4 regions of the Serpentinimonas maccroryi genome follow, and region 1 is predicted to be linked to each of the others. Evidence: predicted binding sites of a transcription regulator. Region 1 holds the regulator's gene; each other region holds the start of a gene.
The links. The regulator sigma-54, encoded in region 1, starts transcription at its own class of promoters, with help from an activator protein. The targets are predictions, from matches to a motif close to TGGCANGNAANCTGCTTT.
Positions count from the first base shown of each region.

Region 2: the regulator sigma-54 is predicted to act here: its motif matches at 5,155-5,172, upstream of SMCB_RS12055 (TorF family putative porin).
Region 3: the regulator sigma-54 is predicted to act here: its motif matches at 5,447-5,464, upstream of SMCB_RS04910 (CmpA/NrtA family ABC transporter substrate-binding protein).
Region 4: the regulator sigma-54 is predicted to act here: its motif matches at 2,880-2,897, upstream of glnK (P-II family nitrogen regulator).

Region 1 is NZ_AP014569.1:2,355,273-2,362,682, reverse strand. Features, by position in the region: gene cysW (sulfate ABC transporter permease subunit CysW) at 1-898, shown strand, start outside; gene SMCB_RS10880 (sulfate/molybdate ABC transporter ATP-binding protein) at 895-1,983, shown strand; gene SMCB_RS10875 (LysR family transcriptional regulator) at 2,065-2,949, opposite strand; gene SMCB_RS10870 (TFIIB-type zinc ribbon-containing protein) at 3,053-3,415, shown strand; gene SMCB_RS10865 (THUMP domain-containing class I SAM-dependent RNA methyltransferase) at 3,631-4,962, opposite strand; gene rpoN (RNA polymerase factor sigma-54) at 4,979-6,745, opposite strand; gene lptB (LPS export ABC transporter ATP-binding protein) at 6,759-7,410, opposite strand, start outside.
Region 2 is NZ_AP014569.1:204,345-211,754, forward strand. Features, by position in the region: gene SMCB_RS00940 (acetyl-CoA C-acyltransferase) at 1-1,147, shown strand, start outside; gene SMCB_RS00945 (alpha/beta hydrolase family protein) at 1,180-2,061, shown strand; gene SMCB_RS00950 (enoyl-CoA hydratase) at 2,118-2,882, shown strand; gene SMCB_RS00955 (thioesterase family protein) at 2,896-3,390, shown strand; gene SMCB_RS00960 (hypothetical protein) at 3,522-5,039, shown strand; gene SMCB_RS12055 (TorF family putative porin) at 5,214-5,900, shown strand; gene SMCB_RS00970 (hypothetical protein) at 6,033-6,353, shown strand; gene mpl (UDP-N-acetylmuramate:L-alanyl-gamma-D-glutamyl-meso-diaminopimelate ligase) at 6,347-7,410, opposite strand, start outside.
Region 3 is NZ_AP014569.1:1,044,742-1,052,151, forward strand. Features, by position in the region: gene SMCB_RS04880 (PAS domain-containing sensor histidine kinase) at 1-643, shown strand, start outside; gene SMCB_RS04885 (response regulator transcription factor) at 699-1,322, shown strand; gene folD (bifunctional methylenetetrahydrofolate dehydrogenase/methenyltetrahydrofolate cyclohydrolase FolD) at 1,354-2,208, shown strand; gene greA (transcription elongation factor GreA) at 2,225-2,701, opposite strand; gene tsaD (tRNA (adenosine(37)-N6)-threonylcarbamoyltransferase complex transferase subunit TsaD) at 2,886-3,935, opposite strand; gene SMCB_RS04905 (nitrate regulatory protein) at 4,064-5,350, shown strand; gene SMCB_RS04910 (CmpA/NrtA family ABC transporter substrate-binding protein) at 5,665-6,990, shown strand; gene ntrB (nitrate ABC transporter permease) at 7,003-7,410, shown strand, end outside.
Region 4 is NZ_AP014569.1:342,187-349,596, forward strand. Features, by position in the region: gene SMCB_RS01515 (cell division protein ZapA) at 242-586, opposite strand; gene SMCB_RS01520 (hypothetical protein) at 583-801, opposite strand; gene SMCB_RS01525 (ammonium transporter) at 948-2,396, opposite strand; gene glnK (P-II family nitrogen regulator) at 2,432-2,770, opposite strand; gene SMCB_RS01535 (YifB family Mg chelatase-like AAA ATPase) at 3,069-4,616, shown strand; gene SMCB_RS01540 (GspE/PulE family protein) at 5,341-7,215, shown strand; gene metH (methionine synthase) at 7,221-7,410, opposite strand, start outside.

The DNA of each region.
Region 1 (7,410 bases):
CCGGCGCGCTTTGCAACGCGGCGAATCGCCGTGGCTGCGCTGGTGCCTGATCGGCTTGGCGCTGGGCTTTATGCTGCTGTTTCTGGTGCTGCCGCTGCTGGCGGTGTTCACCGAGGCGCTGCGCATGGGCGTGGGGGCCTACTTCGAGGCGCTGCGCGACCCCTACGCCTGGGCCGCGATCCGGCTCACGCTGCTGGTGGCGGCGATCACCGTGCCTTTGAGCCTGGTGTTTGGCGTCGCCGCCGCGTGGGCGGTGGCCAAGTTCGAGTTCTGGGGCAAATCGTTCCTGACCACGCTCATCGACCTGCCGTTCTCGGTCTCGCCCGTGGTGGCGGGGCTGATCTATGTGCTGGTGTTTGGCGCCCAGGGCTGGTTTGGGCCGTGGCTGGATGAACGCGGCATCCAGATCATCTTTGCCGTGCCCGGCATCGTGCTGGCCACGTTGTTCATCACCTTCCCGTTCATCGCGCGCGAGCTGATTCCGCTCATGCAGGCCCAGGGCACCGAGGAAGAACAGGCGGCGCTGGTGCTGGGCGCGAGCGGCTGGCAGACCTTCTGGCGCGTGACCCTGCCCAACATCAAGTGGGGCCTGATCTACGGCGTGATTCTGTGCAACGCGCGCGCCATGGGCGAATTTGGCGCGGTCTCGGTGGTCTCGGGCCATATCCGCGGCCTGACCAACACCATGCCCTTGCACGTGGAGGTGCTGTACAACGAATACCAGTCGGTGGCCGCCTTTGCCGTGGCCTCGCTGCTGGCGCTGCTGGCGCTGGTGACGCTGGTGATCAAGACCGTGGCCGAATGGCGCATGGAACGCGAAATGCAAACCCTGGCCGAACTGGCGCCTGAGCGCCCATCCAGCCCCCCTGCCTACACCCCAAGGACCCACGCATCATGAGCATAGCCATCCGCCAGATCAGCAAGCAGTTTGGCAGCTTTACGGCGCTGCGCGACGTCAACCTCGACATTGATTCGGGCGAATTGCTGGCGCTGCTGGGCCCCTCGGGCTGCGGCAAAACCACGCTGCTGCGCATCATCGCCGGGCTGGAGTCGCCCGACCAGGGCAGCGTGCTGTTTGCCGGCGCCGACGCCACCGACACCCATGCGCGCGAGCGCAACGTGGGCTTCGTGTTCCAGCACTACGCGCTGTTTCGCCACATGACTGTGTTCGAGAACGTGGCTTTTGGCCTGCGCGTCAAGCCGCGCGCGCTGCGCCCCAGCGAGGCCCAAATCAAAGAGCGCGTGCACGAGCTGCTCAGTCTGGTGCAGCTCGACTGGCTGGCCGAGCGTTACCCCTCGCAGCTCTCGGGCGGGCAGCGCCAGCGCATCGCCTTGGCGCGCGCGCTGGCGGTGCAGCCCAAGGTGTTGCTGCTCGACGAGCCCTTTGGCGCGCTCGATGCCAAGGTGCGCAAAGAGCTGCGGCGCTGGCTGCGGCGGCTGCACGACGAGCTGCACGTGACCAGCGTCTTCGTCACCCACGACCAAGAAGAGGCGCTGGAGGTGGCCGACCGCGTGGTGCTCATGAACCAGGGCCGCGTCGAGCAGGTGGGCACGCCGCAGCAGGTCTGGGAGCACCCGGCCAGCCCCTTCGTCTATGGCTTTTTGGGCGACGTGAACCTGTTTCACGGCCGCGCCCACGAGGGCCAGCTGCACCTCGAAGGCGTGGCCATCGACACGCCCGAGCACGCGCAGGCGCGCGACGCCAAAGCCTTTGCCTACGTGCGCCCACACGACCTCGAAGTCGAGCGCTGGCGCCCGGGCGCGGTGGGCATCGCGGCCGAGTTGCAGCGCGCGCTGGTGGTCGGGCCCATCGCCCGGCTCGAGCTTTGGCCGCTGGACGCCGAATCCCCCGACGGCCACGACCCGCTGATCGAGGCGCAAATACCGGCCGAGCGCCTGCAAGCGCTGGGACTCAAAGAGGGCGACCGGGTGCTGCTCTCGCCCAAAAAGGCGCGCGTGTTTTTGCAGCCGCAACCGGCCTGACTGGCCTCTGACCTGCCTGATGTGGGCCGGCGCGGTGCGTGAGCGGGCCGGCGCCGCTCCCCTAGCCGCTAGGTGCGGCGCTCAAGCGCCGGGTTCGAGCAGGCGGCGCAGCAGCGGGTGCGCCACCCGGCGCTCCAAGCTGAGCGCGTAGCACGGGGCCGCCACGCCTTCGCACACCCCTAGCAGCAGCGCGCCGTGGCGCTGTTGCAGCGTGTCGGCCAGCGCCAGCGCAGCCGGGAACACCCCCATGCCTTGGCCGCCAAAGGTTTCGAGCAGCGCGCTGTCTTCGAACTCGCCAGCGATGCGCGGCGTCAGGCCGTGGCGCGCCAGCCACTGGTCGAGCTGCGCACGCACGCTGGCGTGGCGCGTGGGCAGCAGCAGCGGCAGCCCCTGCAGGGCAGCCGGGAACGGGCGCTGGGCCGCTTGCAGCCACGGCGGCGCGGCAAACCAGCCGTAGGCGCTGCTGGCCAGGCGGTGGTGGTGCACCTTGAGGTGCGCGCGGCTGCTCACCGGGTGGTCGGTCAAGACCACGTCGAGCCGGTGCGTGGCCAGATCGGCCAGCAAATCGTCGATCTCGCCGTCGTGGCAGATCAGGTGCAGGTCGGGCACATCGAGCACCGGGCGCAGCAGGCGCAGCACCTCGAGCTTGGGCAGGCCGTCGGCCATGCCCACCGCCAGCCGCACCCTGGGCGCCAGCGCGGATTGGCGCAGCAGCGTCGGCAGGGCCTCGCCGAGCTCGAAAATCTGCTGCGCTTGGCGCGCCGCCAGCACCCCGGCCTCGGTCAGGGCCACGCCGCGTCCAGCCGGTTTGAGCAGCTGGCAACCCAGCGCCTTTTCCAGCTCGCGCACCTGGGCGCTCACGGTCTGCACCGCCATGCCGAGCCGCGCGGCGGCATTGGACATGCCGCCCTCTTGGGCCACGATCCAGAAGTAGTACAGGTGGCGGTAGCTGTAGGTGAGGCTCATGTTCAGCTTGGTTCGATGCGAGATTGCCCGATATTCTGCTTTATTGCGCGCCCCAAAGGCCCTAGACTGCAAGCTCCCTTCAACTGGCCCCAAGGAGCCTTGCATGAAATGCCCCAACTGTGTGGATGTGGAACTGCTGCTGAGCGATCGCCAGGGTGTGGAGATCGACTACTGCCCGCAATGCCGCGGCGTCTGGCTCGACCGTGGCGAGCTCGACAAGCTGATCGAGCGCAGCCTGAGTCCGTCGCCCGGGCGCGCGCGCCATCAAGACGCCCCGCTGCGCCAGCCCGATTTCCAAGACTCCGACTTTCGCAAGCGCAGCGGCGGCGCTGCGCCGGGGGGACTGGGCGCCAAACTCGGCGGCTTGGCCGGGCTGGGTGGCCTCGGTGGTGGCCTGCCGGGTGGCTTTGCGGCTGGAAGCAAGCAGAAAAAGAAAAAATCGTGGCTCAGCGATATTTTTGACTGAAGCCCGGCCCCCCGCCTTGCCTGCGCAGACGAAAAAAAACCTGGCTCTAAAGGAGCCAGGTTTGAAAGCCTTTTTGCTGTCACACACAAAGGCACCCGCTCAGGGAGGAAAAGCGGGGGGCCGGGATTAACCAGCCCAGCGCAAGTGTAAACCAAGTTCAGCACAAGCATCAACTCGGGCTGCCAAAAATCCCCTATTGCGGAAATATGTATGCGCTATTGAGGGGGCTGGCTTTCGGGGCGGGTGCCGGCGCCGGCGCGGGGCGTGCGTGCGCTGCCCGCCACGAGGTCGAAACGAAACAGGCGGCACTCGATCGGGCCGTTCCACAGCGGCACCCGGCGCGAGGGTTTGAGCCGCATCTGTCCCGGCAGCTGCGGGTCGGGGGTCAGCAGCCAGGCGGTCCAGCCGGCGTAGTGTTTTTTCCAGTGGCTGGCCAGTTGCGCGAAAAAATCGGCGTTCTCCTGCCCATCGGCGTGGCGCGCGCTTTCGCGGCCTGCACCCTGGGCGGGGCCCGGGGGCGAACCCGGTTGCGCTCGCGCCCGCTCCTGTGCCGGCTGGCCGGCCACCCCGGCGGCAGCGATGCGCTCGCCATAGGGCGGGTTGAGCAGCATCACCCCGGGCGTGGGGCATGGCGGCAGGCGCTCGAGGGCGTCGCCGCCGCGCCACTCGATGGCATGCGCCACGCCAGCGCGTTCGGCGTTGCGGCGCGCAAAATCGACCATGCGAAAAGACACGTCGGAGCCAAACACCAAGGGCTGGCCACCGGGCAGGGGGCGCTCGGCGGCCTCGGCTTGCAGCCGCAGCGCCTGCCAGCGTTCGGGCCGGTGTGGCAGCAGGCGCTCGAAACCAAAGCGGCGCAGTTTGCCCGGCGCGATCTGCAAGGCGCGCTGCGCGGCTTCGATGGCCACCGTGCCGCTGCCGCAGCAGGGGTCGTAGAGCGGCTGCGGCTGACCTTGGGCGTCCAGGCCAGTCCAGCCGCTGGCGGCGATCATCGCGGCGGCCAGCGTTTCTTTGAGCGGCGCATCGCCCGTGTCGCTGCGCCAGCCGCGCTTGAACAGCGGCTCGCCCGAGGTATCGATGTAGAGCCAGACCTGATCCGGCCCCAGGTGGGCGTGCAGGCGCACCTGGGGTTGCACGGTATCGACGCTGGGGCGCTGGCCAAAGCGCTCGCGCATGCGGTCGCAGACCGCGTCTTTGATGCGCAGGGCGGCAAAGTTCAGGCTCTGGAACGGGCACTGGTGGGCCGTGAGCTCGACCTTGAAGGTCTGCGCGGGCGTGAACCACAGCTCCCACAGCACCTGGTGGGCGGCTTGGTAGAGCGCGTCTTCGTGCGGGCAAGGTTGCAGCGCCAGCCGCACCAGCACGCGCTGGGCCAGCCGGCTGTGCAGGTTGAGCCGCAGCACATCGTCCCAGGTGCCGGTGAGCTCGACGCCGCCGCGCTGGCGCTGCGCGCTGGCGGCCGCCGCTGGGCAGATGGCTTGCACTTCGGCCAGCAGGAAGTCTTCCACCCCGGCGGGGCAGGGCAGGAACAGGGTCAGGTTGTGCATGGTGGGCTGGGGCCGTTCAGAGCGCGCGGCGCAGATGGGTGGGGGCGATGCGCAGCGCCTCGCGGTATTTGGCCACGGTGCGGCGCGCGCAGGCGATGCCCTGGGCCTTGAGCAGGTCGGCGATCTGGTTGTCGCTCAAGGGCTGCTGGGGGTTTTCGGCGGCGATGAGCTGCTGAATCAGGGCGCGCACGGCGGTGCTGGAGGTGTGGGCGCCGGCCTCGGTGGCCAGCGCGGAGCCAAAAAAGTATTTGAATTCGAAGGTGCCTTGCGGCGTGGCCATGAACTTGGCGCTGGTCACGCGGCTGATGGTGGATTCGTGCAGCCCGACCTCGTCAGCGATTTCGCGCAGCACCAGCGGCCGCATGGCCAAGTCGCCGTGGCGGAAAAACTGGTGCTGGCGTTCGACGATGGCCGTGGCCACGCGCAAGATGGTGTCGAAGCGCTGCTGCACGTTTTTGATGAACCAGCGCGCCTCTTGCAGCCGCTGCTGCAGGCCGGCGTGGGCCTCGCCGCCCCGGCCTTGGCGCAGGGCCAGCGCGTAGGCGTCTTGCAGGCGCAGCCGCGGCAGCACCTCGGGGTTGAGCGCGACCTTGAAGCCGCTGCCTTGCACCGTCACGATCACGTCGGGGCGCAGCTGGTGCGGCTCGAGCACGGCAAAGCGACGGCCGGGCTTGGGTTCGAGGCGGGCGATGAGGCCAAAGGCGGCGCGCACCAGCGCTTCGCTGCAGCGGCACAGCTGCGCCAGGCGGCGGCTGTCGCGCCGCGCCAGCAGATCGAGCGGCTGCTGGCAGATGGCCAGCGCGGTGCGGCTCTCGGGGCTGTTGCGCAGCTCCAGTATCTGCAGCTGCAAGCACTCGGCCAAGTGGCGCGCACCCACACCGGTGGGCTCCATTTGCTGCAGATGCTCGAGGGCCTGCTGCAGCGCGTGCAACCAGTGCGCCAGCCGCGGGTCTGGCGCTGGTGGGTCGGTCGGCCCAGCGCGGTTGCCGGTGGCGGGTGCGCTTGCAATGAGGGATTCGCTGGCCTTGATCGCCTCAAAGGCGCGCTCCTGGGCGCACAGCGCCGCAGCCAATTCATCGAGCCCATCGGCCAGGTAGCCGTTGTCGTCGAGCGATTCGATCAGCGCGTGCAGCGCCAGCGCCACGCTGGGCTCGAGCCGCAGCGCCCCGGCTTGTTGGTGCAGGTGCTGCGCCAGCGACTCGGGCGCGCGCGCCCAATCGGGGCCCGAACCGTCGTCGGCGTCGGGCGCGGCGCCGTTGCGCAGCGCGCCCGGTTCGCCCCAATCGAGGCCTTCGCCCTGCGCTCCCAGCTCGCCCGGTTCGCCGGCCTCGGCTTGCGCGCCCATTCCCAGCGCCGCTGCCTCGCCATCCCAGGCGGCTTCGAAGGCGGTGTCGAGCGCCGGCACTTCGTTGGCCGATACCTCGTGGGCCGATACCTCATAGGCCACAGCCGAATCCATGCCGGATTGCGCATCCGCTTCGGGGCTGGCTGCGGCCCAAGGCGGCTCGGGCGGAGCGAGCGCGCTGGCTTCGGGCGCGCCGCCTAGGCCGTCATCGGAGGTGGAAGCTAGGCCACGGTCGGGGCTGCCATCGAGGCTGCCATCGAGGGAGTCGCTTGGCGTGTCGTCCGAGGTATCGCGCTCCAAAAAGGGGTTGTCGTCGAGCATCTGCCCCAGCTCTTGCTCCAGCTCCAGCGTGCTCAGCTGCAGCAGGCGGATCGATTGCTGCAGCTGCGGCGTGAGCGCCAGGCTCTGGCTCAAGCGCAGCGACAGTCCTTGCTTCATGGCGGCAGCGTGCTCAAAGGCGGAAGTGCTCGCCCAGATAGACCCGGCGCACCTCGGGGTTGGCCACGATCTCGGCCGGGGTGCCTTGGGCCAACACGCGGCCGTCGCTGATGATGCAGGCGTGGTCGCAGATGCCCAGCGTTTCGCGCACGTTGTGGTCGGTGATCAGCACGCCGATGCCGCGCTCTTTCAAGTAGCCGATGATGCGCTGGATCTCGATCACGGCGATCGGGTCGATGCCGGCAAAGGGCTCGTCGAGTAGGATGAAGCGCGGGTCGGTGGCCAGGGCGCGGGCGATCTCGACCCGGCGCCGCTCGCCACCCGACAGCGCCGGCGCGGGGGCATCGCGCAAATGGCCCACGTGCAACTCGTCGAGCAAGGCCTCGAGGCGCTGCTCGATGCGCTGCGGCGACAGCGGCCGGCCGTCGGGGTCGCGCTGCAATTCCAGCACCGCACGCACGTTCTCGGCCACCGTGAGCTTGCGAAAAATCGAGGCCTCTTGGGGCAGGTAGCCCAAGCCCATTTGGGCGCGGCGGTGGATGGGCAAGCCGTGGATCGCCTGTCCGTCCAGAAAGATGGTGCCGGCGTCGGGCCGAATCAGCCCCACGATGAGGTAGAACGAGGTCGTCTTGCCGGCGCCGTTGGGGCCCAGCAGGCCCACCACC
Region 2 (7,410 bases), 460 kb from region 1:
CGACGACCTGCTGGCGCATGTGCTGCGCGCCGTGCTGGCCGAGGTGCCCAACCTCGACCCGGCGGCAATCGAAGACGTAATCTGCGGCTGCGCCATCCCCGAGGCCCAACAGGGCCTGAACGTGGCGCGCATTGGCGCCGTACTGGCCGGCCTGCCCGACAGCGTGGGCGGCATCACCGTAAACCGCTTTTGCGCCTCGGGCCTGAGCGCGGTGCAAATGGCGGCCGACCGCATCCGCGTTGGCGAGTCCGACGTGATGATCGCCGCCGGCGTGGAGAGCATGAGCATGGTGCCGATGATGGGCAACGCGCCCAGCCTGTCGCCAGCGGCGTTTCGCAACACCGAGCGCATTGAAGACTACGGCATCGCCTACGGCATGGGCCTGACGGCCGAAAAAGTGGCGCAGCAGTGGAAGGTGAGCCGCGCTGACCAAGACGCCTTTGCCCTGCAATCGCACCAGCGCGCGCTGGCGGCGCAGGCGGCGGGCGAATTCAGCGCCGAGATCACGCCGGTGACGGTCACCGAGCGCAAGCTCGACCTCGCCAGCGGCCAGGTGCACGAAAAACAGCGCGTGGTGAGCCTAGACGAAGGCGCGCGCCCCGACACCTCGCTCGAAGGGCTGGCCAAGCTCAAGCCGCCGTTTGCGGTGCCGCGCCGCGCCGACGGCAGCCCGACCGGGCTGGGCAGCGTCACCGCCGGCAACAGCTCGCAGACCTCCGACGGCGCCGGGGCGCTGCTGCTGGCCAGCGGTGCGGCCGTGCAGCGCTTTGGCCTCAAGCCGCTGGCCCGCTTTGTGGGTTACGCCTCGCGCGGCGTGCCCTCGCACCTGATGGGCATCGGCCCAATCGAGGCCATCCCGGCGGCGCTCAAGGCCGCTGGCATCGGCCAGCACGACCTGGGCTGGATCGAGCTCAACGAAGCATTTGCCGCGCAGGCGCTGGCGGTGTTGAACACGCTCGGGCTCGATCCGGCGCGCGTCAACCCCATGGGCGGGGCCATCGCCCTGGGGCACCCGCTGGGGGCCACCGGCGCCATCCGCGCCGCCACCGTGGTGCACGCCCTGCAGCGGCACCAGTTGCGCTACGGCATGGTGACCATGTGCGTGGGCATGGGGCAGGGCGCAGCCGGCATTTTTGAGCGGGTTTAAGCTGCCATTCCTCCACCAGATACCCACACCACGTGAGAACGCAACAGATCAAGGCCAAAGACGGTTGCAAGCTCGGGGTGCGGGTGTTCGAGTCCACAGGGCCGGCGGCGGGCAGCGTGGTCATCGCGGCGGCCATGGGCGTGCGCCAAGATTTTTACACCCCCTTTGCCCAGTGGCTGGCGGCGCAGGGCTGGCGCGTCCTGAGCTTCGACTACCGCGGCACCGGTGATTCGCTGCCCGCCGGGGTGCGGCTGCGCGGCTTCAAGGCCGATCTGCACGACTGGGTGCGCGACTTTGAGGCGGTGATCGACTTTGCCCACACCGACCGCCCCAAGCTGCCGCTGCTGCTGCTGGGCCACAGCTTGGGCGCGCAACTGCCGGGGCTGCTGGCCAACGCCAACAAGGTCAGCGGCTTGTTGAGTGTGGCCGCCGGCAGCGGTTACTGGCGCGAAAACACGCCGCGGCTGCGCTTCGTGGTGCCCTACTTTTGGTTTTTCGTGGTGCCGCTGGCCACGCGCCTGTGCGGCTACTTCCCTGGCCGCAGCCTGCGCATGGTGGGCGACATTCCAGCCGGCGCCATGCTGCAGTGGCGCCGCTGGTGTCTGCACCCGCGCTACAGCGTGGGCGCAGAGGGCGAGGCCGCACGCCAGCGCTACGCCGGCGTGCGTTTCCCGCTGCTGGCGCTGTCCATCAGCGACGACGAGCTGATGACCCTGCAAGGCACCCGCAGCCTCGTGCGCTTATACGAAAACGCCCCGAGCGAGGTGCGGCGCATCGTGCCTGCCGATCTGGGGCTGCGCCGCATCGGGCATTTTGGGCCCTTCAAGGCCGAGCACGAGCTGGGGCTGTGGCCCCTGATGCAGCAGGCCCTGCACGAGTTGTTGCAGCGGCCCGTGCGGCTGGGGCAAGATTGATTCACGCATTGATTTTAGGCATTGATTCCAAGCACATACCCAAGGAGACCGCTTCCATGTCCGACATTCTGAACCACCTCGAAAGCGGGGTGCAAACCCTGACCCTGAACCGCGTGGCACGCAAAAACGCGCTCACCGGCGCCATGTACAGCCAACTGGCCGAGGTGCTGGAGCAGGCCGCCACCGACCCCGCGGTGCGCGTGCTGGTGCTGCAGGGCGACGCCACCGTGTTTTGCGCCGGCAACGACCTCAATGACTTCTTGCACAGCCCGCCGCTGGGCGCCGATTCGCCGGTGCTGCGTTTTTTGCGCGCCATCGCCAGCTTTCCAAAGCCCTTGCTGGCGGCGGTCTGCGGCCCGGCGGTGGGCATCGGCACCACCTTGCTGCTGCACTGCGACCTGGTCTATGCCGGCGACAACGCAGCCTTCTCGATGCCCTTCGTAAACCTTGGGTTGTGTGCCGAAGGGGCTTCGAGCCTGTTGCTGGCGCAGCTTATGGGGCAGCAGCGCGCCGCCGAGGCGCTGCTGCTCGGTGAACCCTTTTACGCCGAAGCCGCGCTCGAAGCTGGGCTCATCAACAAGGTGCTGCCCCCGACCGAGGTCAACGGCTACGCCCAGAGCGTGGCGCGCAAGCTCGCCGCCAAGCCGCAGCCCTCGCTGCTCGAAACCAAGCGCCTGATGAAGCAAGGCCAGCAAGCGCTGGTGCTGCAAACCATCGAGCAAGAGGCGATGGTGTTTGGCCGCATGCTGCGCGAGCCGGCGGCGAAAGAGGCTTTTGGCGCCTTCATGCAAAAGCGCCAGCCGGATTTTTCGCGTCTGTGAGCCGCACACCTTCATGAGCAAAAACCCATCCGGCGCAGCGCCAGCGCCGCACGTTTTCGAGCCCGAATTCATCGACGGCGTGCGCGAGATTTTCGAGCGCCGCATCCTGTTCAACGCCTTGCTGGGTTTGCAGATCAGCGCCATTAGCCCCGAGCTGGTGACGGCGCAGATCGCCATGCGCCCCGATCTGATCGGGCACTTTGCCCACAACCGCATCCACGGCGGCGTGATCAGCGCTGGGCTCGACGCCATGGGCGGGCTGGCGGTGATGGCCGCCATCGGCGCGCGCCACCTCGACGAGCCGGTGCTGGCGCGCCTGCACCGCTTTGCCAAGCTGGGCACCATCGATCTGCGCATCGACTACCTGCGCCCCGGCATCGGCGAGCGCTTCGAGCTGCGCGCCGAGGTGCTGCGGCTGGGCTCGCGCGTGGCCTCCACCCGCATGGGTTTTCACGCCGCCGACGGCAAGCTGCTGGCCACCGGCGCGGCGGCCTACATCGTGTCCTAGAACTCTGTCGGAATTTGGGGGGCTGCTGGCTGCAAACCGGCCGCAGCGCGCGGTGTCATGGGCGGCACGCGCGGGCTTGTTATGCTTGGCGGCTAAAGCCCCGCCCCTAGCCACCCACGGAGAGCCTCGCCTTGCCGCAATTCGACCTGTTCAACCAGCTCTGGCTGACGCTGTTTCTGGTCATCCCCATGGTGCTGATCGCGCGCACCGTGGTCGCCGGTTCGTGCTATTCGCCGATCCTGATCATCGTCATCTTTGGGCTCGCGCTCGGCCATGTGCTGGTGGCCACTGGGGCCGGTGCGCCGGGTTTGGCCGAGTTCTCGCTCTTGGGGCTGCTCAGCGGCACCACGGTGGTGGTGCTGACGGCGGCCTTTTTTGCCGGCGGGCAGCAGTTGCGGCGCATCTTTGGCCAGTTGCAGGTGCCCCCCGACGACTCGATGCAGCCTTGCACCGAAGAAACCCTACTCGGCACCAACCGCACCCAGCTCATGTTCGTGCTGCGCTCGGTGTTTTTGCTGCTCGGCATCGAGGCCGCCCGGCGTGTGCTCATGGGTGCCGACAGCGGGCCGCTGGTCGCCTACTACCCGCTGATCGCCTACATCGGTCTGTTGCTGGCCTTCATCCTGATCGACCACAAGGCACAGCTGCGCAACAAGCGCGAGTACTTGGGCAAGGGCGTGCTCGAACTCGGTGCGCTGGTGGCGCTGCTGCTGGCGGCTTGGCTGCTGGCGCAAAGCGTGCGCCCCCTGATCGCGCTGCCGACCATCTTCTTTGCCATGCTGCTGGCTTGTGGCATGGGCGCGCTGGCTTGGCGCTGGCAGTTTGGCCCGACGCTGCGTGCGCTGTTGTTTGCCGGCATCCCGGTGGTGCTGGCGGCCAACTTCGTCATCGGCGGCTCGCGCATCGCCGATGCGTTCCAGATCGAGGGCATGAACGCGGTGCTGGCCTACGGCTTCTTTGGCCAGATGCTGTGGATGTTTGGCGGCATCGCGCTGCTGATGTGGTTGGGGCGCACCAATCAGGTGCGCAACCTCGCACCCGGAATGGCCGGCGCGCTCTCACACGCCGGCCTGACCGGGGCCTGCACGGCGGGCGACTTGGGGCCTACGGCGGCGCAGCGGGCGCCGATCATGATCAACGTGCCCTTTGTTGGCCACATCTTCGTCTTTTCCATTCTGGCCGTCAGCATGGAGTATGGGCAGTTGCTGTGGCCGGCGGCGCTGGCGGTGCTCGTGGGCGGGGTGCTGCTCACGGCGCTGGCGCTGCGCAGCCTGAGCCGCGCCGATGGGGCCGATGCGCAAGAGGTCAAGGGCCTGATGCAGTTCTCGCTCGGCTGGCAGCTCACGGCCATGTTCGGCGGCTTGCTGCTGCTGGCGCTGTTTGCCATGCCGCTGGAACATTCGGCCTTGGCCAAGGCGGCCTCGATGTCGCATTTTGGGCTCTTTGCTGCCACCCAAGACGGCATGTTTGGCGCCGAGGCGGCGGGGCTGATCGCGCTCATCTTCTCCATGCCCTTTTTGGTGCACCCGTTCGTGTTCTTCATGTTTGGCCGCGCCATGGCCAACGGCGGCGCCATGCCGCGCTGGCCGGTGTTCGTGCTGGCGGGCGTGGGGCTGCTGGGGGTGGCGCTGACGCTGGCGCGGTTTTGAGCGCAGGGCGGGGGCAGGCCACGCTGGGGCGCAGCCGACCGGGAGCAGGAAATTTGCGCGGCTTGTGGCAGCCCAGCCACAGTCCGGTCCCTTGCTGGTTTTCGTGATTGCACGTTGGCACTTTTTTTGCTTCAATCTGCTGGCGTAGTCCCGAATTTTTACTAGGAGCTTTCCATGCGCACTTTCCCTTTTGCCCTCTCTGCTCTGGCTGTTGCGGCGGCCTTGGCCCTGCCCGCTGCGGCGCAGGCCCAGCTCTCGTTCAACATTGGCGCGGTGTCGCTGTACAAATACAACGGCATCGATCAAGACAGCCGCCAAGGGGAGCGTGCGCGCGACTTCCGGCCGGCCTTGCAAGGCGGGGTCGATTACGATTTCGGCAACGGCTTCTACATCGGCAACTGGAACTCCACCGGGCGCTTTGGCGAGGCCAACCTGGAGATCAACCTCTACGGCGGCTACAGCGGCGAATTCGCCAACGGCATGGGCTTCGATGTGGGCTACATCGCCTACATCTACCCCAACAGTGGCGCCAGCTTGAACGGCAGCGAGGTTTATGGCAGCCTGAGCATGGGCATTTTGACGACCAAGCTCAGTTGGGGCACCAGCGGCTCAATCGATGAGCATGCACGCCTGAGCTTTTTGATCGAGCAGCCCCTGACCGAGCGCCTGACGCTCGAGGCCGGCGTGGGTTTTCGCAACCGCGAAAACCTCAACTCGGGCGCCACCGACTACCGGCTCGGCCTCACCTACGCCCTCACCGAAAGCCTGAGCACCTCGGCGATCTGGTCCGGTGCCGACACCGACCGCGCCGGCCCCGCGGGCAAAGGCCGCTTGGTGCTGGGTCTGACGCAGTCGTTCTGATGTGCTGATTCTGAGTGACTTCGGGTTGTTGCCAGTTGCCGCGCTGCAACACGCAGGGCACAATGGGCCCTGGTGCATCCCGGCATGGGGCCGGAGGTGCGCCGCTTTCAAGCACCACAGGAGCCCGGTTTCATGCGCAGTCAAGTCATCGTCAGTTGGGGTGAGGCCCAAGAATACAAATTCGACTTAGAAGAAATGGAGCCCATGCCCAACGGTTTGGCGCGCGAGTGGCTGGACCAGCAGTTCGTCGATCTGGGGTGCGAGCCGTTGCGCCTGTCGGGCAAGGTGTTGCTGGCCGACAAGGTGGCGGTGATCGCCCGCACCGCTGGCGAGGCCCATTTTTCCGACCCGGCCCATCGCGCTTGGGCGCAGGCCTTTGCCCAAGCCGCCAGCGCCACGCTGGCGCGGCCCGTGGTGCACATCGATGTGCCCACGATGACCGTGAGTTACTGAGCGCTTTTGGGCTTGGCGCAAGCGGGCGCATCAAAGCGCTGCCGCAGCGCTTGCAGCAGCTTGTGGTGCACGCCGCCAAAGCCGCCGTTGCTCATGCACAGCAGGTGGTCGCCGGCTTGCGCGGCGGCCACCGCTTGCTGCACCAGGCTGTCGATGTCGGCGGCCACCACGGCCCGCTCACCCATGGGGGCCAGCGCCGCAGCGGCGTCCCAGCCTAGGCCGCCGCTGTGGCAAAAAGCCAAGTCGGCGCGTTCTAGGCTCCAAGGCAGTTGCGCCTTCATGGTGCCCAGCTTCATGGTGTTGGAGCGCGGCTCGAACAGCGCCAGGATGCGCTGCCCACTGCCGCCGCGGCGGTCGAGCTGGCGCCGCAGGCCATCGATGGTGCTGCGCATGGCACTGGGGTGGTGCGCAAAGTCGTCATAGACCGTGATCGGGCTGGCCTCGTGGGCATTCTCGGGAGCAGCCCCGGCGCCTGCGGGCAGCCCCGGCGCGGGCTTGGCCACGTGCACCCGCCCGCGCACTTCGAGGCGCCGTTTCACGCCCGCAAAGCGGCCCAGCGCCTCGGCCGCCAGCGCCACCGGCACGCCCAAGTGCTCGGCGGCGGCGGCAGCAGCCAAGGCGTTGAGCTGGTTGTGCACCCCGCTCAGCCCCCAGCGCACGCGGCCGCTGGCGTGGCCGCGCTGGCGCAGCACGAAGTCGTCGGCTTCGCCTTCGGCAAAAAAATCGCTCACCGCGCTGCCAAAGCTGCGCTGTTCGCTCCAGCAGCCCTGGTGGAGCACGCGCGCCACGCTTTCTTCGAGGCCGTTGTAAATCACGCGGCCGCTGGCCGGAACGGTGCGCAGCAGGTGGTGAAACTGGCGCTCGATGGCCGCGAGGTCGTCGAAGATGTCGGCGTGGTCGAACTCGAGGTTGTTGAGCACGGCGGTGCGCGGCCGGTAATGCACGAACTTGCTGCGCTTGTCAAAGAAGGCGGTGTCGTATTCGTCGGCCTCGATCACGAATGGGGCCGAGGCCGCCCCCAGCCGCGCCGAGACGCCAAAGTTTTGCGGCACGCCAC
Region 3 (7,410 bases), 1.3 Mb from region 1:
CAGCGGCATGATCGCGCGCTTGCAGCAGCAGCAGATCAGCGAGGCCGAGCTGCTCGAGGTGCTGCAAAAAACCGCCAAACAGGCCCAGCGCGCCGGCCAGATCATCCAGCGCATCCGCGCCTTCGTCAAACGCAGCGAACCCACCCCGATCCCCTCGGACGCGGCGCAGATGGTGGCCAACGCCGTGGAACTGGCCGAAATCGATCTGCGCCGCCACCTGGTGCGCCTCAACACCTACGTGGCGGCGCGCCTGCCGCAGCTGCTGGTGGACCCGATCTTGATCGAGCAGGTGCTCATCAACTTGCTCAAAAACGCCGGCGAAGCCATCATGCAGGCGCAGCGCCCCGTGGGCCAGCGCCAAGTCGAGCTGTGCGTGACGCCGCGCCACGTCGAGGGCCTGCCGGTGGTGGAGTTCAGCGTGCGCGACACCGGCCGCGGCATCCCGCCGGAACGACTCGAACGCATCTACGAGGCCTTTTACAGCACCAAGGCCGAGGGCATGGGGATCGGGCTCAAGCTGTGCCGCTCGATCGTCGAATCGCACCACGGTCGGCTCGAGGCGCACAACCTCTACAATGGGCAGGAAATCATGGGTTGTGAGTTCAGCTTCTGGCTCCCCTCGCTGACTGCGCTCAAATCCTGATGCACCCAGGCCAGGGCCCGCCGCCGGGCCTATGCCTACCCAATGAAGGCGACAAATGAGTGTGATGGCTAAGCGCGGTTTGGTTTACGTGGTCGATGACGATGAGGCGGTGCGCGACTCGCTGCAGTGGCTGCTCGAGGGCAAAGACTACCGGGTGCGTTGCTTCGAGTCCGCCGAGGCTTTTTTAAGCCGCTACGACCCGCGCGAAGTGGCCTGCCTAGTGGCCGACATCCGCATGGGCGGCATGAGCGGCATGGAGCTGCAAGACCGGCTGCTCGAACGCCACTCCCCCTTGCCGATCGTCTTCATCACCGGCCACGGCGACGTGCCCATGGCGGTGCAGACGATGAAAAAAGGCGCGCTCGATTTCATCCAAAAACCCTTCAACGAGCAGCAGCTCATGGCCTTGGTCGATCGCATGCTCGAGACGGCGCGCACCGCCTTTGCCGACCTCCAGCAAGCCGCCAGCCGCGAAGCCCTGATGGCCCGGCTCACCGGGCGCGAATCGCAGGTGCTCGAGCGCATCGTGGCCGGGCGGCTCAACAAGCAGATCGCCGACGACCTCAATATCAGCATCAAAACGGTGGAGGCGCACCGCGCCAACATCATGGAAAAGCTCGGCGCCAACACGGTCGCCGATCTGCTCAAAATCGCCTTGGCCCCGGGCGCCAAAGCCTAACCCCTTACCTTTTATCACCTCTAATTTTGCAATGACTGCACACTTGATCGACGGCGTGGCGCTGTCGCGGCAACTGCGCGCCGATCTGGCGCAGCGCGTAAGCACCCTAGCGGCGCACGGCCACCGGCCCGGCTTGGCGGTGCTGCTGGTGGGCGAGGATCCGGCCAGCCAGGTGTACGTGCGCAACAAGGTCAAGGCCTGCGCCGAGGCCGGCATCCACTCGCTGCTCGAACGCCACCCCGCCAGCCTGAGCCAAGCCGAGTTGCTGGCGCGCATCGCCGCGCTCAACGCCGACCCGAGCATCCACGGCATTTTGGTGCAGCTGCCGCTGCCGCCGCAGATCGACGCACAGCGCGTGATCGAAGCCATCAGCCCAGCCAAAGATGTGGACGGGTTTCACATCGCCAGCGCCGGGGCGCTGCTGGTCGGGCAGCCCGGTTTCTGGCCCTGCACCCCCTACGGCTGTCTGAAAATGCTGGAGCACATCGGCTGCGACTTGCGCGGCAAGCACGCCGTGGTCATCGGGCGCAGCAACATCGTGGGCAAACCGATGGCGCTGCTGCTGCTGCAACGCGACGCCACCGTGACCCTGTGCCACTCGCGCACCCCAGACCTCAAAACCCACACCCGGCAAGCCGACGTGATCGTGGCCGCGGTGGGCAAGGCCGGGCTGCTCACGGCCGACATGGTCAAACCCGGCGCCGTGGTGCTCGACGTGGGCATGAACCGCGACGCCGCCGGCAAACTGTGTGGTGACGTGGATTTTGCCGGCGTCAAAGAGGTCGCCGGCTACCTCACGCCAGTGCCCGGCGGCGTCGGGCCCATGACCATCACCATGCTGCTGAGCAACACCGTGCAGGCGGCCGAACGCGCCGCGGCCGCTTAGCCTCTGGGTGGGCTGCTTACTGGTAGCGCACCGCCATGATTTCGTAGCGCTTGACGCCGCCCGGGGCCTGCACCTCGGCCACGTCGCCTTCCACCTTGCCGATCAGGGCGCGCGCGATCGGGCTCGAGATGTTGATCAGGCCCTGCTTGAGGTCGGCCTCGTCTTCGCCCACGATCTGGTACGTAACCGCCGCGCCACTGAGTTCGTCTTCGAGCTCGACGATGGCCCCAAACACCACCCGGCCGCCGGCGTCGAGCGTGGCCGGGTCGATGACCTGAGCCTGCGCCAGCTTGCTCTCGATTTCGGCGATGCGGCCTTCGATGAAGCCCTGGCGCTCTTTGGCGGCGTCGTAGTCGGCGTTCTCGCTCAGGTCGCCTTGGGCGCGCGCCTCGGAGATGGCGTTGATGACCGCCGGGCGGTCGCTGGATTTGAGGCGCTGCAACTCGGATTTGAGCTGTTCGGCGCCGCGCTTGGTTACGGGATAGGTGGGCATTGTTGCGTCTCCAAATGCGAACCGCCGAGCTGTGCAGACCCGGCGGTTGATGAACGGATATTATGCCCGAACGCGGCTGCGCTCCACGGCGTGTCCACGGCGCTCGCGCGGCGCCCTCACTGCGCTTGCAGCACGATGTGCCCCTTAGATGGTGTAGCGCCTATCAAGCCGGTTGCGCGGCGGCTTAGGCGCTTGCGCTCTGCGCCAGCGGCCAGCGCGGCCGCACCGCGAAGCTGTAGCCCTCGCCGCGGGCGTCGGCGGGCATCAGGCCGGCTTGCCAGCGCATCGCGGCGGCCAGCGCGATCATGGCGCCGTTGTCGGTGCACAGGTGCAGCTCGGGGTAGTGCACGCGCAGCCCCAGGCGCTGGGCAGCGGCGTCGAGCTGCTGGCGCAAGCGCTGGTTGGCACCCACGCCGCCGGCCACCACCAGCCGCCGCAAACCGGTTTGCTGCAAGGCGGCGAGCGATTTTTTCAGCAGCACCTCGACGATGGCGGCCTCGGTGGCGGCGGCCAGATCGGCCCGGCGCGCGTCGATTTCAGCGCCCAGCTTGCGCACCTGCGTGAGCACTGCGGTTTTGAGGCCGGCAAAGGAAAAATCCAGATCGCCGCTGTGCAGCAGCGGGCGCGGCAGCTTGAAGGCGTCGGCGCGGCCGTGCTCAGCCAACCGCGCCAGCGCCGGGCCGCCGGGGTAGCCCAACCCGAGCAGCTTGGCCGATTTGTCGAAGGCCTCGCCGGCAGCGTCGTCGATGGTCTCGCCCAGCAAGTGGTAGCGCCCGACACCATCGACGCGCATCAGTTGCGTGTGCCCGCCCGAGACCAGCAGCGCCACAAACGGGAACTCGGGCGCATCGGCGCTCAAAAACGGCGACAGCAGATGCCCCTCGAGGTGGTGCACCCCGAGCGTGGGCTTGCCCAGCGCCGCCGCCATGCCGCACGCCACCCCGGCCCCCACCAGCAAGGCCCCAGCCAAGCCCGGGCCGCGCGTAAACGCCAAACAGTCGATCTGCTGCAGCGTGCAGTCGGCCTGCCGCAACACGCTGTGGGTGAGCGGCAACACGCGCCGGATGTGGTCGCGGCTGGCCAGTTCGGGCACCACGCCGCCATACGACTCGTGCATCTGCACCTGGCTGTGCAGGGCTTGGGCCAGCAGCCGCGGCGGAGCCGCACCGGCCTCGGCGCGCACCAAAGCCACCCCGGTTTCATCGCACGAGCTTTCGATTCCCAAAATCAGCATGGGATGAGTGTAAGGCAGGCACGGTATTGCGCGACACCCTTACCGCGACACCCTCCCTCGCCCCATAAGGGCATGGAAATTGCTTGAAACATGTGCCGCAACCCCGGCGCCGCCTGACCACCCCCTCGATGACCTCCAGCCTCAGTTTCCTACTGGCCGCCAAACACACCGAACTGAGCGAGTTGCAGCGGCTGGCGCAGAGCATTGCGCTGGCCCGCAGCACCGCCGCGCTGGTGCATGAATTGCAACGCGAACGCGGACTCTCCAGCCTCTGGGTGGGGCAGGCCAGCATGGGGCAGGCCCCACCCGAATCGGACTTGCGCCAGCAAACCCGGTGCACCGACCGCTGGGTCGCGCAGTGGCTGCACGAGTCCGCAGCCTTGATCGCCGCCCCCTCAGCGCACGGTGCGCGGCTGTTGAGCCGGGTGGCCTACGCGCTGCAAGGGCTGGAGGCGCTGGCGCTGCTGCGCTCGCGCGTGGCCGCCATGGCACTGGGCACACAAGGCCTGTCGGCCGATTACGCGCGCCTGATCGCCAGTTTGCTGGCGGTCGTGTTCGAGGCCGCCGACAGCGCCAGCGCGCCCGAACTGCTGCGTCCACTGGTGGCGCTGTTCAACCTGATGCAAGGCAAAGAGTGGGCCGGCCAAGAGCGCGCCGCTGGCGCCGCCCTGCTCGCCAGCGCACAGGCGCAAGCGCACGAACAGGCGCACCTGATTGATCTGATCGAGGCGCAGCAGCGTTGCCTGGAAGTGTTTGAGTCCTTTGCCAGCGCAGCGCTGCTGCCATTCTGGCAGGAGCGCCAGCGCGCCCAGCCTCTGGTCGAGCGCAGCCGCATGCGCCGTTTGCTGCTGCAAACACCGGCCGGTGGGGCGCTGGAGCCGGCACAGAGCAGGGTCTGGTTTGCCTGCTGCAGCCAGTGCATGGACGAAATGCGCCCGGTCGAGGACCAATTGACGCAATCTTTGGTAGCTCAAGCCAGCGCCTGCATGGCGCAGGTGCAAGCCGAAATCGGGCAACTCGAACAGCGCCAGCACCAGGCCGGCAGCGCGGCCAACGGGGCCAACGGGGCCAGCGAAACACAGCGGAGCAGCGCGTTTTTTGAGGCTGCGCGCCCCACCCTCCAGCCCACACCCCAAGGGCTGGCGGGCGGTTTGGAAAAATCGGTGCTCGACCTGGTGCAAGAACAGGGCCAGCGGCTGCAAGCCGCCGCCGCCGAGTTGGAAACGCTGCGCGCCAGCCTCAACGAGCGCAAACTGATCGAGCGCGCCAAAGGCCTGCTCATGGCGCACCAGCAGCTCGATGAGCCGACCGCACACAAAGCCCTGCGCGAGCTGGCCATGAACCAGAACAAGCGCATGGTGGATGTGGCCGAGGCGGTGCTCTCGATGAGCCGCCTGCTTGCACCAAGAAGGTAAGCAACCGGGCCCGAATTTGGTGCGCCGGGGCGGCAAAAGGGTGCAAAGGCAGCACCAGAGCCCCAATCACCCCGCAAAATCAACCCCAAAGCACTTTGGCACGGAATCTGCTTGATTGACTGCATGGTTCGCGCCAATGGCGGCTCGAACCCGGCTCGCAGAGCCGCAGGGGCAACGGCGTCCCTCCAACCCGCTTTCACGGTGGGCACTGGAGGACGCCGTTTTTCATTTTCTGCAGCGCCTTTCGATTGTTCATTGTTCCAGGAGTTGTCATGCCCGCGTTCAGCCCTATCCCATCTAAGCCCTGGCCCGCCTTGGCGCCAGACTCTGCCAGCCCTGCGGCAAATGGCCAGGCAGCCGGCCCGGCGCCAGCCGCCGACGTCGCCACACACAGCGGGCGCCGCAGCGCCCTGCGCCAAGGGGCTGCGCTCGCTGGCGCCGCCCTGTTGGCCACTGCCGGCACCGGCCTGATGCCCGGCCTGCGCTCGATCGCCCACGCCCAAGGCGCGGCGCGGCCCGAGCTCGAGGAGGTGCGCATCGGCTTCATCCCGCTCACCGACAGCGCCTCGGTGATCATGGCCTCGGTGCTGGAGCTGGACCGCAAACATGGGGTGCGCATCGTCCTGTCCAAGGAAGCCAGTTGGGCCGGTCTGCGCGACAAGCTGCTCAACGGCGAACTGCATATGGCGCATTCGCTCTATGGCCTGATCTACGGGCTGCAACTGGGGCTGGGCGGGCCGCGCACCGATATGTCGGTGCTGATGACGCTCAACCGCAACGGCCAAGGCATCACCCTAAGCCGCCAACTGGCCGAGCGCGGCGCGGTGGACTTGGCCACGCTGACGCAACTGATGGCACGCGAGCGCCGCGACTACACCTTCGCCCAGACCTTCCCCACCGGCACCCACGCCATGTGGCTGTACTACTGGCTGGCCAGCGCCGGCGTCAACGCGCTGCGTGACACCAAGGTCATCACGGTGCCGCCGCCGCAGATGGTGGCCAATATGCGCGTGGGCAACATGGACGGGTTCTGCGTCGGCGAACCGTGGAACCACCGCGCCATCGTGGACCGCATCGGCATCACCGCCGCCAACACCCAAGATGTGTGGCCCGACCACCCCGAGAAGGTGCTGGGCGCGCGCGCCGACTTCGTGCGCCGCCACCCCCACACCGCGCGCGCCGTGATGATGGCGGTGCTCGAAGCCAGCCGCTGGATCGACGCCAGCCTGCAAAACAAGCTGCGCATGGCCGAGACCATCGCCGCCCGCCCCTTTGTCAACACCAGCGTCAATGTGATCCGGGATCGCATTCTGGGGCGCTACCAAAACGGCCTCGGGCGCACCTGGGACGACCCCAAACACATGAAGTTCTTTGACGGCGGCGCGGTCAACTTCCCGTTCCTGTCCGATGGCATGTGGTTCCTGACCCAGTTCAAACGCTGGGGCCTGCTGCGCGAGCACCCCAACTACCTGCAAGTGGCGCAGCAGATCAACCAGATCGAGCTCTACCGTCAGGCCGCGACGCAACTCAACATCAGCGTGCCGCGCGAGCCGCTGCGCAGCAGCACCCTGATGGATGGCGTGGTCTGGAACGGCCGCGACCCGGCGCGCTACGCCGACAGCTTCAGCGTCAAAGCCTAAGGAGCCGCCACCATGGTCAGCGCCGTCTTTCATACCCCCCGACCGCTGGAGAGCAGCCACGCGGCCAGCGCCCCGGCTGCACATGCCCACACCCCAACCGCCCCGGCCACCCAAGCCGTCAAACTGGCGCCCAGCCCCCAAGGGCCGCGCTGGGACGTCAGCGCATGGCCGCCCCAGGTCGTGCCGCCGCTGTTGGGTTTGCTGCTGCTCATCGGCCTGTGGCATTTGGCCGCCAGCGGCGGCGAAGGCCAGTTCCCAACCCCGGGCGCGACCTGGAGCGCGGCGCTGGAGCTGTTCTCCGACCCCTTCTTCGTCAACGGCCCCAGCGATGTCGGCATCGGCTGGCAGGTGCTCAGCTCGCTCGAGCGCGTCGGGTTGGGCTTCGGTCTGGCGGCCTTGGTGGGCATTCCGCTGGGTTTT
Region 4 (7,410 bases), 590 kb from region 1:
AAGGGCAGAGCAGCTTCGGGTTCATCTGACGCGAGACGATCACACCCACTGCACAATGTACCTAGCCCGGGCTCAGAGAGCATTGGTTCAAGGAAATATAGAACCCGGCCACGGTGACAGACGGCTCCATTCTAGACGCAAAAATCAGAGCAACCAAAGATTTTTGAGTCTCATTGGGGGCTTTGCTTGTGTGTGCCGCGCAGGGTTTGAGCGTGTGCCAGCAGGCAGACGTTCCCTGCGCTTAAAGCAGCTGCCCGTCGTGGGCCAGCGCTTGGTCGAGGCGCTCGATCAGATGCTGCAGGCGTTCGCTGGGCTCTGGCCATTCGCCCGATTCGGTCTGGCCAAAGGAGGTGTTGCGAAAGCCGCCGGGTTCTTTTTGATGCAGCTCGTAGGCGATGTTGAGCGCGGCCAGCACGGCGATGCGGTCGCGCGCTTTCACTTTGCCGGCGTCGCGGATGCGGCACATGGCGTGATCGACCTTGGTCACCGCCTCGCGCAAGGCCGCTTCGCCATCGGCTGGGCAAGCCAGCAGGTAGGTCTGCGCCATGATCTGGACTTCAATTTGCTTGTGGGCAGGCTGGTTCATGGGCGGCTGTCGTCTGACTCGGTGGGCAGTTGCTCGATCAGCGCATCGAGCCGTTGCCGCACGGCTTGGCTTTGCAGGCGCAACAAATCGCGCTCTTGGCGCAGCGCCTCGACTTGCTGCTGCAACAACTGGTTGGCGCGCAGCAGTTCCTCGTGGCGCACCAGCAAGCGGTTGACGCGCTCGGAAATCTGGTCGATAGGGGTCTGGGAAGGCATACAGAGCGCATTGTAGGCTGCGGCGGTGCTGCCGGGGCGCGGCAAGCCGGGTGCACAAAAAAGCCCGCCACGCTTGTCGCGCGGCGGGCTTAAACCCCCGTCTTTCGTCTTCAATCTTTGGGGATGCAATCAGTGGGTGGCGCAGATCAGCGGTTGTAAGCGCTCTCGCCGTGCGAGCTGATGTCCAGACCTTCGCGTTCTTCGTCTTCGGTCACGCGCAGGCCCACCAGCATGTCGGCCACCTTGAAGGCGATGAACGCCACCACGCCCGCCCAGACCGCCGCCACCAGCATCGACAGCGCTTGCACAGACACTTGGCTTACGATGCTGAAGTCGGCATCGCCACCACCGCCCAGCAGCGGGGATACAAACACGCCGGTGAGCAAGCCACCCACAATGCCGCCCACACCGTGCAGGCCGAACACGTCGAGTGTGTCGTCAGCGCCGAGCATTTTCTTCAGGCCATTGACGCCCCACAGGCACAGGAAGCCGCCGGCCAAGCCGATCACGATCGCTCCCTGCGGCCCCACATAACCGCAGGCTGGGGTGATGGCCACCAAGCCGGCCACGGCACCCGAAGCAGCACCCAGCATCGAGGCCTTGCCCTTGAGCAGCACCTCGCCCAAGCACCAGGCCAGCACAGCGGCGGCGGTGGCGATCAGGGTGTTGAGGAAGGCCAGCGTGGCGTTGCTGTTGGCTTCCAGGGCCGAGCCGGCGTTGAAACCAAACCAGCCCACCCACAGCAGCGCGGCACCGACCAGGGTCAGGGGCAGGCTGTGCGGAGCCATGGCCTCTTTGCCGTAGCCGACGCGTTTGCCAATCATGTAAGCACCCACCAAGGCTGCGACGGCGGCAGTCAAGTGCACCACAGTGCCACCGGCGAAGTCCATTTTGCCCATGCCGATCAGCAAGCCGCCCGAACCCCAGACCATGTGCGCCACCGGGATGTAGCTGAAAGTGAACCAGATGGTAGTGAAGATCAGCACGGCGCTGAACTTGATGCGCTCGGCAAAGGCGCCGACGATAATGGCGCAGGTAATGCCGGCAAAGGTGGCTTGAAAGGCGACAAAAATCAGCTCCGGAATCACCACGCCTTCGGTGAAGGTGTTGGAGACCGAATCCATGGTGATGCCCATCAAGAAGGCTTTGTCGAGGTTGGCGATGATCAGCCCCTCGCCACCAAAAGCCAAGCTGTAGCCATAGAGCGTCCACAGCACGATGACGAGCGAAAACACCACGGTGACTTGCATCAGCACCGAGAGCATGTTTTTGCTGCGCACCAGGCCGCCGTAGAACAACGCCAGGCCGGGGATGACCATCATCACCACCAGCAAAGTGGCCACCAGCATCCAAGCAACGTCGCCCTTGTGCGGGGTGGGTTCGGCGGCGGGTGCTTCGGCGGCGGCGGCTTCAGCGGCAGGTGCAGCAGCCACAGCCATGGCGACAGCATCGACGACCGGAGCGACCGCAGCGGGGGCTTCGGGTGCCATCATCGGGGCAACGGCCGGCGCGGCGTCGGTGGCTTGGGCCATGGCCGCCGATGCGCCCAGCAGCAACCCCAGGCCCACACACATACTGAGTAGAAACTTTTTCATGATTGATGCTCGGAGTTTGAAAAAGGGTTGATGGGTCAGAGGGCTTGCGCGCCGGTCTCGCCGGTGCGGATGCGCACCACCTGCTCCAGCGGAAAGACGAAAATCTTGCCGTCGCCGATCTTGCCGGTGCGCGCCGCGCCCTCGATGACCTCGATCACGCGCTCGACCAGGTCGTCGGCCACGGCGGCGTCGATCTTGACCTTGGGCAGAAAATCGACCACGTATTCGGCGCCACGGTAGAGCTCGGTGTGCCCTTTCTGGCGCCCAAACCCTTTGACTTCGGTGACGGTGATGCCCTGCACGCCCAGACTCGATAGCGCTTCGCGCACCTCGTCGAGCTTGAAGGGTTTGATGATCGCGGTGACCAGCTTCATGTTCAACCTTTCTTTAACTGTCGATAGTGAGCTGATCGGCCTTGCGGCCAGACCAGCGGCGGTTGTGGGTGCCCAACCTTGGGGGTTGGGCCATTGACACGCCTAGCTTTAAGCACATAGCGTGCCAACCCGACCGAAGCCATGCCGACGCCCAGCGCATGCCCAGCGCAGCGCCAGCCGCTACACTGCGGCCAGATAGTCCGCTTCCCGATGCACCAACTTGGTGCAATGTAGCGGCGGATGCCGCAGCCAGCGGGTATTGGCCCGGTCTGTGTCCTACACAACAAGGGAGCTCAACGTGGATTTGTGCGTGGTTCAAAGTCGCACGCTGGTCGGGCTCGAGGCCCTGCCGGTGAGCGTGGAGGTGCATTTGGCCAACGGCCTGCCCAGTCTGACGCTGGTGGGCTTGGCCGACACCGAGGTCAAAGAGGCGCGCGAGCGGGTGCGCTCGGCCATCTTGAACGCCGGGCTGGAGTGGCCGCACAACAAGCGCATCACGGTTAACCTAGCCCCGGCCGACCTGCCCAAGGAGTCGGGGCGCTTTGATTTGCCCATCGCCTTGGGCATTTTGGCCGCCAGCGGCCAGATCGACGGCGCGGCGCTGGCCGGGCACGAATTTGCTGGCGAGCTCTCGCTCAGCGGCGCCTTGCGTCCGATCCGGGGCGCCCTGTGCATGGGGCTGGCTTTCTTGCGCGCGGCCGGTGCGGGTCAAACCGTATGCACCGCTTTGGTGCTGCCCCCGGTCAGCGCCGAAGAGGCCGCCTTGGTGCGCCAAGCGCGCGTGTACCGGGCGCGCCACCTGCTCGATGTGGTGCAGCGCTTTGCTCCAGCCGGCATGGTGTTGCCCGAGCCGGCGCACCCCGACGGCTGGGTGCTGCTGCAGGGCAGCGCTGCGGTGCAGGGGCAAGATTTGCCCGATTTGGCCGATGTGAAGGGCCAGGCCGGTGCGCGGCGGGCACTGGAGATCGCTGCCGCGGGCGCGCACAGCCTGCTGATGAGCGGCCCGCCGGGCTCGGGCAAGTCGATGCTGGCGCAGCGCCTGCCCGGCATCCTGCCGGCGCTGGACGACCAGCAGGCGCTGGAGGCGGCGGCGGTGGCGTCGCTGGCGGGGCGCTTCAGGCCCGAGCACTGGGGCCAGCGGCCTTTTAGCGCGCCGCACCACAGCGCCAGCGCCACCGCGCTAGTGGGCGGCGGCAACCCGCCGCGGCCGGGCGAGATATCGCTGGCGCACCACGGCGTGCTGTTCCTCGATGAGCTGCCCGAATTCCCCCGCGCCGCCCTCGAGGCCTTGCGCGAGCCACTCGAGAGCGGGCAGATCCGCATCTCGCGCGCGGCGCGCCAGACCGATTTTCCGGCCCGCTTCCAGTTGGTGGCTGCCATGAATCCCTGCCCCTGCGGCTATCTGGGGGCCAGCCACAGGGCCTGCCGCTGCACCCCCGACCAAGTGCAGCGCTACCAGGGCAAGCTCAGCGGCCCCTTGCTGGACCGCATCGACCTGCACGTGGAGGTGCCGCTGCTGCCGCCCGGGCAGTTGCTCGACAGCGCGGCGGCGGAGACCAGCGCAGCGGTGCGCGAGCGCGTCGCCCAAGCGCGCGAGCGGGCGCTGCAGCGCCAGGGCCACGCCAACCACACCCTGCACGGCCCAGCGCTGCAACGCCATGCGGCGCTGGAGCCCGCTGCCGCACAGTTGCTGCAGCAAGCCGCCACGCGGCTGGGCTGGTCCGGGCGCGCCACCCACCGCGCGCTGCGCGTGGCGCGCACCATCGCCGACTTGGCCGCCAGCGAGCGCATCCACGGCGCGCACCTGGCTGAAGCGGTTCAATACCGACAGCCGGGAAACCCTTGAGGCTGCCGCATAATCCCATCCCTATGATGTCAGCCGCGAGCCCTTGCCCTCAATCCAGACCATGAACTTTGCCGCCACCGCCATACCCGAGCCTCAGTTGGTGACGCGGCCAAGTTCATTTGCATTGCGTTGGCCCACTCCACCCTATGCCTGCTACGGCACGCCTGAAAGCAGTTCCGAAAATCCAGACACCTCTGGCCTCGACTGCCAGGTTGAGGGAAGCAACAGCCAAGTGCGCCCCTGTCGGTTGATAGGACTGGATTTGCCAGCCGGTTTGGCTCACATCCAGGTGCCCCCCTCGCGTGCCGTCATGCCGCTGCGCTTCGACATGTTTAGGCGCATCAGCCTGACACAGCCGCTGGCACCATTGCCGCACACCCAGGGCAACGCCAGCCCAGAGGTTGGAAGCCATCCCAGCAGCGCCGACGATTTGCTGCGCCACCGCCCGCGCTTGCCCTACCGCCTCGAGCTCAGCGATGGTTCGGTGCAAACGGGGTTGACGATTGGACACCTCGAGTCTGCCGTGGGCGTGTTCCTGTTTGTGCCGCTCGACGCGCAAGACCGGGTGCAACGGGTTTTTTTGCCGGCCCACGTGCTGCGCCGCGTGCAGGTCGGGGAAAGCATCGGCCAGGTGTTGGTCGAGCAACACATAGTCACCACCGAGCAGGTGGAGCAAGCGGCGCGCACCCAAGAGCAGCTGCGCAACCGCAAACTGGGCGACTACCTGGTGCTCAAGGAGGTGGTCAAGCCCGAGCAGTTGCTGCAGGCACTCGAAGAGCAGTCGCGCATGCCCATGGTGCGAATAGGCGAGGCCTTGACCGCGCTTGGGCTCATTACCCCAGAGCAACTGCAAGACGCGCTGGAGCGCCAGAAATCCGAGCGCAGCGTGCCGCTGGGCGAGCTGCTGGTGCAAAGCGGCCAGCTCACGCGCGACGACCTGCGCATCGCGCTGGCGCGCAAGATGGGTTACCCGGTGGTCGATCTGGCGCGCTTTCCGATCGATCCCGAGGCCTTGCGCCGGGTGCCGATCGCGCTGGCGCGCAAGCACCGCATCGTGCCGCTTCTATGGCACAACGGCACCGTGGTGGTGGCCGCCGAAGACCCGTCGCGGCGCGGCATGCTCGAAGAGCTGGATTTTGTGTTGCAGGCCAAGGTGGTGGCCACGCTCACCAGTGCCCCGCTCGGGGCACAGAGCATCAACGAGGCTTATGCCCGCTTTGGTCTCGACGATACCCAAGCGGCACTGGCGGCTGGCGGCGAATTTGCCCCCACCAGCTCCGACAAGCTGCTCGAATCGCTCGAGCAAGAAGCCAGCGACGACGCCGACCCCAAGCTCGGCGCCATCGAGCAGTCCGACAACTCGCTCGTCAAGCTCATCAACAGCCTGATCATCGAGGCCCATGGCCAAGGGGCCTCCGACATCCACATCGAGACCTTTGCCAGCAAGCGCAAGGTGCGCATCCGGCTGCGCAAAGACGGCCGCCTGAGCCCCTTCATGGAGCTGCCACCGGGCTACCGCAACGCCATCATCGGCCGCATCAAGGTGATGTGCGACCTCGACATTTCCGAGCGCCGCAAACCCCAAGACGGCAAGATCGATTTTGCCAAGTTCTCGCCCACGCACAAGCTCGAGTTGCGGGTGGCCACCATCCCCACCAGCAACGGCGCCGAAGACGTGGTGCTGCGCTTGCTCTCATCGGCCAAGCCGCTGCCGCTGGATCAACTCGGCCTGACCCTCGCCAACCTGCGCCAATTGCAAACTGCGGTGGCACGCTCCCATGGCATGGTGCTGTGCGTGGGCCCCACGGGCTCGGGCAAGACCACCACGCTGCACTCGGTGCTGCAGCACATCAACACGCCCGACCGCAAGATCTGGACCGCCGAAGACCCGATCGAGATCAGCAACCCCGAGTTGCGCCAGGTGCAGGTCAATCCCAAGATCGACTGGACTTTTGCCAAGGCACTGCGGGCCTTTTTGCGCGCCGACCCCGACATCATCATGGTGGGCGAAATTCGCGACCAAGAAACCGCCCAGATGGCGATCGAGGCCTCGCTCACCGGCCACCTGGTGCTCTCGACGCTGCACACCAACAGCGCGCCCGAGACCGTGGTTCGGCTGCTCGACATGGGGATGGATCCGTTCAACTTTGCCGACTCGCTCGCTGCCGTGCTGGCGCAGCGTCTGGTGCGGCGCTGGTGCAAGGGCTGCGTGCGCAGCGAGCCAGCTGACGAAACCTGGGTCGATGAGCTGCTGGACGACTACCTGCACGTGCTGCCCGGAAGTCTGCGTCCCGGCAAAGCCGAGCTGCGTGCGCAGTGGCTGCACGATTACGGCCTAGACGGACGCATGTTCCGGCACCATGCCCCCGGCTGCCCGGCCTGCGACCAGACGGGCTACAAGGGACGCGTCGGCGTGCACGAGCTGTTGCTGATCGACAGCCCTCTGCGCCGCCTGATCCAGCAAAAGGCCCCCTCCGAGGCGCTGCTGGAGGCGGCTCAGATCAGTGGCGGGCTGCGCACCCTGCGCCAAGACGGCATCCTCAAGGTGCTGCAGGGGCTGACTGGCATCGACGAGGTGCGCGCCCACTGCGCCCACTGAGGCGCTTAGAGGTTGGGCGCCAGCCAGCGCGCCAGTTCGTCTTCGCTCAGGTGGCGGCGGTGCGCTTGATCCGCCAGTTGGTCGCGCCCGATGGGGCCGACGTTGAAGTAGCGGCAATCGGGGTGCGCGAGGTAGAAGCCGCAGACGCTGGCGGCGGGCGTCATGGCCAGGCTTTCGGTCAGGCCCATGCCGATG